3 regions of the Sphaerimonospora mesophila genome follow, and region 2 is predicted to be linked to each of the others. Evidence: predicted binding sites of a transcription regulator. Region 2 holds the regulator's gene; each other region holds the start of a gene.
The links. Region 2 encodes HrcA, which represses chaperone genes, less so after heat shock. Its sites were predicted from a motif close to TTGGCACTCTCNNNNNGAGAGTGCCAA; they were not measured.
Positions count from the first base shown of each region.

Region 1: the regulator HrcA is predicted to act here: its motif matches at 2,157-2,183, upstream of groES (co-chaperone GroES).
Region 3: the regulator HrcA is predicted to act here: its motif matches at 1,989-2,015, upstream of AP234_RS35025 (FmdB family zinc ribbon protein).

Region 1 covers NZ_BCBX01000048.1:55,170-58,444, reverse strand. The annotation lists gene groL (chaperonin GroEL) at 65-1,690, opposite strand; gene groES (co-chaperone GroES) at 1,756-2,067, opposite strand; gene AP234_RS28405 (THUMP-like domain-containing protein) at 2,290-3,275, shown strand, end outside.
Region 2 covers NZ_BCBX01000055.1:57,885-61,159, reverse strand. The annotation lists gene AP234_RS31445 (DUF3097 domain-containing protein) at 76-891, opposite strand; gene hrcA (heat-inducible transcriptional repressor HrcA) at 1,120-2,133, shown strand; gene dnaJ (molecular chaperone DnaJ) at 2,140-3,273, shown strand.
Region 3 covers NZ_BCBX01000036.1:41,366-44,640, forward strand. The annotation lists gene AP234_RS16115 (SAF domain-containing protein) at 1-495, opposite strand, end outside; gene AP234_RS16120 (S-methyl-5'-thioadenosine phosphorylase) at 508-1,314, opposite strand; gene AP234_RS35025 (FmdB family zinc ribbon protein) at 1,475-1,879, opposite strand; gene AP234_RS16130 (potassium/proton antiporter) at 2,230-3,275, opposite strand, start outside.

The sequences.
Region 1 (3,275 bases), on a different contig from region 2:
TTCGGTGGTCAAAGGAGCACTTCGGCCCCGGATTCGGTTGTGCGACGCACGACCCGGAACGGGTCTAGTGGCCGTGACCGTGGCCGTGGCCGTGCCCACCGGCGGCGGCGGGGGCCTCCTCCTCGGGCTTGTCCACGACGAGCGCCTCGGTCGTCAGCAGCATGCCGGCGATGGACGCGGCGTTCTGCACGGCCGACCGGGTCACCTTGACGGGGTCGATGACGCCCTGGGCCACCAGGTCGCCGTACTCACCCGTCGCGGCGTTGAGACCCTCACCGGCGTTGAGCGCGGAGATCTTGGAGACGACGACGTACCCCTCCATGCCCGCGTTCTCGGCGATCCAGCGGGCGGGCTCGAGCAGCGCCTTGCGCACGATGCCGACACCCGTCGCCTCGTCGCCGGACAGGCCCAGGTCGTCCAGCTCCTTGGACACGTGCACCAGCGCGGAGCCACCGCCGGAGACGATGCCCTCCTCGATCGCGGCGCGGGTCGCGGAGATCGCGTCCTCGAGGCGGTGCTTCTTCTCCTTCAGCTCCACCTCGGTGGCGGCGCCGACCCGCAGCACGCAGACGCCGCCGGCGAGCTTCGCCAGCCGCTCCTGCAGCTTCTCGCGGTCCCAGTCGGAGTCCGACTGCTCGATCGCCAGCTTGATCTCGCGGACCCGGTCCTCGATCGCCTGGGCCTCACCGGCGCCGTCGACGATCGTGGTGTTGTCCTTGTTGACGACGATGCGGCGGGCCGTGCCGAGCACCTCGAGGCCGACGTGCTCCAGCTTGAGGCCGACCTCCTCGCTGACGACCTGGCCGCCGGTGAGGATCGCGATGTCCTGCAGCATGGCCTTGCGCCGGTCACCGAAGCCGGGCGCCTTGACCGCGACCGAGGTGAAGGTGCCGCGGATCTTGTTGGTCACCAGGACCGCGAGGGCCTCGCCCTCGACGTCCTCGGCGATGACCAGCAGCTGCCGCTTGGTCTGGGCGACCTTCTCCAGCAGCGGCAGGAAGTCGGCGATCGAGGAGATCTTGCCCTGGTGGATCAGGACGTACGGCTCCTCGAGCACCGCCTCCATGCGCTCGGGGTCGGTCACCATGTAGTGCGACAGGTAGCCCTTGTCGAACTGGAGGCCCTCGGTGAACTCCAGCTCGAGGCCCATCGCGTTGGACTCCTCGACGGTGATGACACCGTCCTTGCCCACCTTGTCGAACGCCTCGGCGATCAGCTCACCGATCTTGGCGTCCTGAGCGGAGATCGTCGCCACATTCGCGATCTCCTTCTTGTCCTCGACGTGGCGGGCGCTGTCGAGCAGCCGCTCGCTCACGGTCTTGGCCGCGACCTCGATGCCGCGCTTGAGCGCCAGCGGTGCGGCGCCGGCCGCGACGTTGCGCAGCCCCTCGCGGACCATCGCCTGGGCGAGCACGGTCGCCGTGGTGGTGCCGTCGCCGGCGATGTCGTTGGTCTTGGTCGCGACTTCCTTGGCGAGCTGCGCGCCGAGGTTCTCGTACGGCTTGTCGAGCTCGACCTCACGGGCGATCGTCACACCGTCGTTGGTGATGGTGGGAGCGCCGAACTTCTTGTCGATGACCACGTTGCGGCCGCGCGGGCCGAGCGTCACCTTGACCGCGTCGGCGAGGGCGTTCACGCCTCGCTCGAGAGCGCGCCGCGCGTCCTCTTCGAACTCCAGGATCTTGGGCATTCACGTCTCCTTCTGAGCAGCGAGCCCCGGGCACGAGTCCCGGGGCTCCGCATGCCGTACGCGGCTTACTTCTCGATGATGGCGAGCACGTCGCGAGCGGAAAGCACCAGGTACTCCTCGCCGCCGTACTTGACCTCGGTGCCGCCGTACTTGCTGTAGAGGACGACGTCGCCCTCCTTGACGTCGAGCGGGATCCGCTTCTCGCCGTCCTCGTCCCAGTTGCCCGGGCCCACCGCGAGGACCTTGCCCTCCTGCGGCTTCTCCTTGGCGGTGTCCGGGATGACCAGGCCGGAGGCGGTGGTCTGCTCGGCCTCAAGCGGCTGGACCACGATGCGGTCGCCAAGCGGCTTAACGGGAACCTTGGTGGCGGTCGTCACGATCGGACCTCCCCTTCAGATTGCGATGAATGAGCTGAAGAGGCGACCAGCGGCCTGCCGTCGCGGGTGTCAGACCAGTCTCGTCGCTATTGGCACTCTCCATAGGCGAGTGCCAACACGAAACAGTATGCAAGTGCGACGTGACAGTCAACACGAACCCGCTTCGCAGGTCAGGTGGGGGGCGTGCCCGGCAAGCCGCCATCGGCGGTAGCGTCGGGAGGCGTGGACCTCGACGCGTTTCGCGAGCTGCTGGCGCCGGACGGGCGCAGAGCCCTGGCCGAGGCCGTGGACCTCGTGGCCGCAGGCGCCGAGCCGGTCGCCGCGGTCACCACCCTCCGCAAAGCGTATTCACCCGCGCTGACCTCGGCCGCGCTCACCCAGGCGACGCTGCGCCGCCGGGCCGAGGCCAAGTTCGGCGCGGACGCGGCCGTCATGTACTTCACCCCGCACGGTCTCGAACAGGCCACCCGCGCCGAGGTGGCCGCGCACCGCGCTGGCCGGGTCACCGGGTCCGGCCCGGCGTTCGGCGCCGCGCCGAGGGTGCTCGACGTGTGCTGCGGCATCGGCGGCGACCTCGTGGCGCTCGCCCGCGCCGGCTGCCCGGTGGACGCGGTGGACCTCGACCCGCTCACCGCCGAGGTCGCCCGCGCCAACGCGGCCGCGCTCGGCCTGCCCGCTCCGGTCCGGGTCCGTACGGCCGATGCCGCCGAGTGCGATCCCTCCGGATATGACCTGGTGTTCGCCGATCCGGCCAGGCGCAGCGCCAGGGGACGCACCTTCGACCCGATGGCCTACTCCCCCGCCTGGCCGGCCGTGCTCGAACTGGTCGCGCGGTCCCGCGCCGCCTGCGTGAAGGTCGCCCCGGGCATCCCGTACGAATTCATCCCGGACGGCGCCGAGGCCGAGTGGGTCTCCTACAAGGGGGAGGTGAAGGAGGCCGCGATCTGGGCCGGGACCGGATGCGCCGGGATGGAGCCGGGCCGCCGCCGGGCGACGCTGCTGCCCTCGGGGGCGACGCTGACGCCCAACGGCGCCGAGGCCGTCGCCGGGCCGGTGGGCCGCTACCTCTACGAGCCCGACGGAGCCGCGGTCCGGGCCCACCTGGTGGCGGAGGTCGCCGAAATCGTCAAAGGGCACCTGCTCGACCCGCGAATCGCCTACATAACCGGTGATCACGCCGTCGCGACCGAATGGGCGGCATGCTACGA
Region 2 (3,275 bases):
GCGGCCCGGCAGGCGGCCCGGCGCGCGGCCTGGCCTGCGAGGAAACGCGGGATCACGACGAGAGGGATGAGGTGATCAGGCGTCCGCGGTGGGGTCGGTGACGAAGTCGATCAGCTCCTCGACACGGCCGAGGAGCTCGGGCTCCAGGTCGGTGTACTCGCCGACCCGGCCGAGGATGTGGCGCCATGCCTCCCCGGGCTCCATCCGCCAGCCCAGGGCCGCGATCACGCCTTCCTTCCAGGGAACGCACTTCGGCACGTCCGGCCAGGCCGGGATGCCGAGCACGGCCGGTTTGACCGCCTGCCAGATGTCCACGTACGGATGACCGACCACCAGCACGTGGTCACCCGACACGCGGGCGGTGATCCGGCTCTCCTTCGAGCCCGGCACGAGGTGATCGACGAGCACGCCCAGTCGCCGTCCGGGCCCGGGGGCGAACTCCTCGACGATGCCGGGCAGGTCGTCGATCCCCTCCAGGAACTCGACGGCGACGCCCTCCACCCGCAGATCGTGTCCCCAGATCTTCTCCACCAGGGAGGCGTCGTGGACCCCTTCGACGTAGATCCGGCTCTCCCTGGCGACACGAGCGCGCAGCCCCTCGACCGCTATCGATCCCGACGCGCTCCGCCGGGGTCCCTTCGGCGCGGCGGCCGGCCGTACCAGCGTGACGGGCCTGCCGTCGAGGAGGAACCCGGCGGGCGTCAGCGGGAAGACCCGCCGCCGTCCGAACCGGTCCTCCAGTGTGACGGCCTCCTTGTCGCAGGCCACCACCGCACCGCAGAAGCGTCCCTCCGCGTCTTCGACCACGAGGTCGTGCTCCGCTGGAATCTCCGGGATCTGGCCGCGTCTGGGCCGTCGCCAGTCACCGGAGAGCACGTCCCGCCCATACATGCCGGGAACGCTAGCAAACGACGCGCCGGACGGGGCCGCCCACCGGGATCGGCGGCTAATGTACGGATTGTCGGGAATTGAGGAAAAGGTTCGCGTATAACACGCTTAGGGTTGGTTGTCCATTGTGTCGCGGGCGTTATCGCACCGCAGGTCGCAGTGGCCGTACACTTGGCACTCGGGAACACAGAGTGCCAGAGTCGGTGTTTCCAGGCACAGGGAGGTGACACATTGCTCGACGACCGCAAGCTGGCGGTGCTGCGCGCCATCGTCGAGGACTACGTGTCCACCAATGAGCCGGTGGGTTCCAAGGCCCTCGCGGACAGGCACAACCTCGGCGTCTCCCCGGCGACGATCCGCAACGACATGGCGGCGCTGGAGGAGCAGGGATACATCCGTCAGCCGCACACGAGCGCGGGAAGGGTGCCGACGGACAAGGGCTACCGGCTGTTCGTCGACCGGCTCTCGTCGATCAAACCGCTGTCCGTGGCGGAGCGCAGGGCGATCGAGACGTTCCTCGCCGGAGCGGTCGATCTCGACGAGATCGTCATGCGTACGGTGCGCCTGCTGGCGCAGCTCACCCGGCAGGTCGCCGTGGTCCAGTACCCCTCGCTGACGAGGTCGTCGATCAGGCACGTGGAGATCGTGCCCCTGGCCGAGCGGCGGGTCATGCTCGTGCTGATCACGAACACCGGCCGGGTCGAACAGCGGGTGATCGACCTCCCCGAGGACGTCGCCGACGAGCGGATCGGGAACCTGCGCGCGGTGCTCAACAGCTGCCTGGACGGCTGCGGCCTGTCCATGGTGCCGGAGACCGTGGCCGACCTCCCCGAGCGGCTGCCGCCGGAGGACCGGCAGGTGGCCGTCACGATTCTGTCGGTGCTCCTGGAGACGCTGGTCGAACGGCACGAAGAGAAGATCGTGTTCGCCGGTGCGGCCAACCTCGCCGCCGCCGACTTCAGCGTGGGCCTGCGTGACGTGCTGGAGGCGCTGGAGGAGCAGGTGGTCCTCATGCGGCTCCTGGGCGAGACCGGCGGTATTTCGGAACTCACGGTCCGGATCGGTTCGGAAAATCCTTACAGCGGACTGCGGGGTACCTCTATCGTGGCCGCGGGATACGGTTCGGGCGACAAGGAACTGGCCCGGCTCGGAGTGCTGGGCCCGACGCGAATGGACTATCCGGTGACGATGGGTGCGGTGCGCGCCGTTGCGCGCTACGTCGGCCAGATCCTGGCGGGGTCGTAAGTGGCAGTGGCAAAGGACTATTACGAGATCCTCGGAGTCCGCCGCGACGCCGGCCCGGACGAGATCAAGAAGGCGTATCGGCGGCTCGCCCGCGAGCTGCACCCGGACGTCAACCCCGATCCCCAGACCCAGGAGCGGTTCAAGGAGATCACCCAGGCGTACGAGGTGCTGTCCGACGCGAACAAGCGCCGCATGTACGACCTGGGCGGCGACCCGTTCGGCGGGGGCGCGGGCGCCGGGGCCGGCGGCTTCGGGGCCGGCTTCCCGTTCAGCGACATCATGGACGCGTTCTTCGGTTCCGCCGGCGCGTCCAGGGGGCCGCGTTCGCGTGCCCGGCGTGGGCGCAACGCCACGATCCGGGTCGAGCTCGACCTGGCGGAGGCGGCGTTCGGCACCACCCGGGAGATCGTGGTCGACACGGCCGTGCTGTGCGACGTCTGCCAGGGTTCCGGCGCCGCGGCCGGCACCCACCCCGACACCTGCGACATGTGCCACGGCCGCGGCGAGGTGTCCCAGGTGACCCGCTCGTTCCTCGGCCAGGTCATGACCTCCCGCCCGTGCCCGCAGTGCGGCGGCTACGGCAGCGTGATCCGCAACCCGTGCATGGAGTGCTCCGGCGAGGGCCGGGTGCGCACCCGGCGCACGATCAAGGTCAGGATTCCGGCCGGCGTCGAGGACGGCACCCACATCCAGCTCGCCGGCGAGGGCGAGATCGGCCCCGGCGGCGGGCCTCCCGGCGACCTCTTCCTGGAGATCGCCGAGCGGCCGCACGCGATCTTCGAACGCCGGGGCGACGACCTGCACTGCACGGTCCACATCCCGATGACGGCCGCCGCGCTCGGCACCTCGCTCACCGTCGAGACGCTGGACGGCGCGCAGGAGATCGACGTACGGCCCGGCACCCAGGCCGGTCAGGTCATCCCCCTGTACGGCAAGGGCGTCCAGCGGCTCAACGAGACCGGCAGGGGCGACCTGCTGATCCATGTCAACGTCGAGACCCCGCTCAAACTGGACGCGCAGCAGGAGGAACTGCTGCGGGAGCTGGCCAAGCTGCGCGGCGAGGAGCGGCCACCGGGCAAGTTCTCCCCCGGGCAGCAGGGCTTCTTCTCCCGGCTGCGCGACGCGTTCAACGGTCGCTGATC
Region 3 (3,275 bases), on a different contig from region 2:
GAGTGGGCCCGCCGCGAACGGATCCGTCTCGAACGCGGCGAGGACGTCGACGACGTCACCGGGTGAGAGCAGCTCGCCGGCGGCCGGGTCGGCGATCCTGACCGGCGTCGCCACCATTCCCGGCCCCTGCGTCGAGAGCATCCCCCGCCCCAGGATCCGCGCGTCGGTGAGCGGCTCGCCCCGGCGCATCGGCCCGGCGACGACCCGTCCCGTCAGCGTGGCTCCCGGACGGAAGACGCCGTCGGGCACCGCGTCGGGCGGCAGCCGTACGACCATGACGTCGGAGGCGGACAGCCGACCCCCACCCAGATCGTGGGCGGCGGCGAGGACCTCCACGCCGCCCGGCGGCCCTATGGATGCCAGCGCGCATGCCATGGCCGCACCCGCGAGGACCGCCGCGATCAGGCGGCGATGAGCGGCGAGGCGGCGGGTGATGGAACGACGGCGCTGAGTAGTCGTGTGATGGCGCGCGAGCAGACGGCTCAGGGCACTCATGGCGCGTCCGGGCTACGGCAGGTCGAAGGGGAGTTTGACGCCGTCGAGGGCGCTGCCGCAGGCGCAGTCACGTTCGACCGGGAGGGCCTCGGCGACCGAGCCGACCAGCGTGCGCATTCGCTCGACGTTGGCGGCGAAGAAGGCGAGGACCTCCTCGTGGGTGACCCCCTCGCCGGCCTCGACGCCCGCGTCGTGATCCGTGACGAGCGACAGCGCGGTGTAGCAGAGCGCCAGCTCCCGGGCGAGCACGGCTTCGGGATGCCCGGTCATGCCGACGATCGACCATCCCGCCGCCGAGAACCACTTCGACTCGGCGCGGGTGGAGAAGCGCGGCCCCTCGATCACGACCAGGGTGCCGCCGTCGACCGTGTCCCACCCCGCCTCGACCGCCTTGGCCACGGCGGTGGCCCGGCCCAGCGGGCAGTAGGGGTCGGCGAACGACACGTGTACGGCACAGCCGGTGTCGTAGTAGGTCTGCACCCTCCCGCTGGTCCGGTCCACGAGCTGGTCGGGAACCACCAGCGTGCCCGGCCCGAGCTCGGGGCGCAGCGAGCCGACCGCGTTGGGCGCGAGCACCTGACGTACGCCGAGGGAGCGCAGCGCCCACAGGTTCGCACGGTAGGGAATGCGGTGCGGAGGATGGACGTGGCCGCGACCATGCCGGGGGACGAACGCCACCGACCGGTCGCCGATCCGGCCCAGTGCGATCTTGTCGCTGGGTGGGCCGTACGGCGTCTCCACGTCGACCTCCTCGGCGTCGTCGAGAAGGGAGTAAAGCCCCGAGCCGCCGATGATGCCGATCTCTACGCGATTGACCATGTCGCCGACCCTAACGAAATCGTCCTGCTCCGGCGGCAGCCGACGGCGTCCTGTGGATAACCGTCCGCACCCCGGATCCGGGCGGCCCGAATTCCAGGAAACCCAGGACCTCAGAGCCTCGGGAAACTCAGGACCTCAGAGCCTCGGGAAACTCAGGACCTCAGGCCGCCGTGGTCGAGCCCGACGAACCAGAGGAACCCGACGAACCAGAGGACGAAGAAGACGAAGAAGACGAGGAGGACGCGGCGGTCTCCTTCTTGCCCGATCCACCCGACGACTTCGACTCGCCGCCCGAACCGCTGGAGCCGTTCGCGCCACTCGAGTCGTTCGACCCGCTCGACCCGTTGGAGCCGTTCGACGAGGCCGCCACCGACGACGACGAACCGGAGGAACGGCTGTCCGTGCGGTAGAAACCGGAGCCCTTGAACACGATGCCCACGGCGGAGAAGACCTTGCGCAGCCGCCCCTGGCAGGACGGGCACTCCGTGAGCGGGTCGTCGGAGAACTTCTGGACGACCTCCAACTGCTCGTCGCAGGCCGTGCAGGCGTACTGGTAGGTGGGCACGCGTTCCTCCCGGAACTAACACTTGAAACCAAGGTCGTGTTCGGCGAATCGACTTCTGCCGCATGGGCGCGGACGCCGTTCGCGACCGACAGCATTCACCGAAAACTGTCTAGCACTCGGCTAGGACGATTGCTAATGGTAAGCAACCCACGAGGCCAAACGCCACTCCGGACCGGTTTATTGCCGTCCGGGTCGCCTGTCTCGATTGTCCCGTTCGTGGGTCGCCCATGCTCCCGGCTGTCCGTCTGAGCCCGCGACTGTCCGGCTGTCCGTCTGAGCCCGCGACTGTCCGGCTGTCCGTCCGAGCCCGCCCCCATCGTGCTCACGTCTCACAGATCACGGCTCATAGATCACAGACCGCGTTCGCCGTACCAACCGGCCAGCTTGCCGCGCCGGCTCACGGCTCGCAGCCGGCGCTCGACGGCCTTCCGCTGGCTGGCCGTGACGACGATGAGGAGCTGGTCTCCCGCGACGAGCCGCGTGGTCGAGGTCGGCACGAACGACTCACCGTCGCGTACGACCAAGGTCACCATCGCGTTCGCGGGGAGACGCAGCTCGAAGATCTCCACCCCGTGCAGCAGGGAGCCGGACGGGATGCGCACCTGGAGGAGATCCGCGTCGAGCTCCTCAAGCGGGGCGGAGTCGACGTCGAGCTCCCGGGCCTCGCCCTCCGACGTCACCCCCAGGAAACGTGCCAGATATGGCAGCGTCGGCCCCTGCGCGAGGGTGAAGACGACGACGATGATGAAAACGTCGTTGAAGAGGCTTTTGGCCCCCGGCACCCCGGCGTTCCAGGGGATCGTGGCGAGCACGATGGGTACGGCTCCGCGCAGGCCGGCCCACGACAGGAACGTCTGCTCACGCCAGGGGATCACCCCGATCCGGGTGAGCCGTGCGTTCCGAGGGAGTCGGACATTCCAGGCCAGCCGTACGAGCACGGCCGAGACGGCGACCGAGAGCGGCCGGGCGAACAGAACCAGAGCAATCCCGGAGACGAGGGCCGGGATGATCACCTCGGGCAGCTCCGACGGGCTGGCCAGCATGCCGAGCATGACGAACAGGCCGATCTGGGCGAGCCAGGCCGAGCCCTCGGCGAACCCGCGAGTGTCGGCGGCGTGCGGGAGCCGGGCGTTGCCCAGCATCAGTGTGGCGACGTAGACGGCGAGGAACCCGCTCCCGTGCAGCAGTGCCGCCCCGCTGTAGGCGATGAAGGCCAGGGCCAGGACCGCGAGGGGATAGAGCCCCGATGCGGGGAGCGCGACCCGGCGCAGCGCGAAGATCCCCGCCGGTCCGACCAGCACGCCCACGGCCGCGCCGATCGCGAGCTCGATCGCCGTGTGCAGCACGATGTTCCCGGGCGCGGGCAACGGACCGGCGGCCACGCTGAGCGTCATCA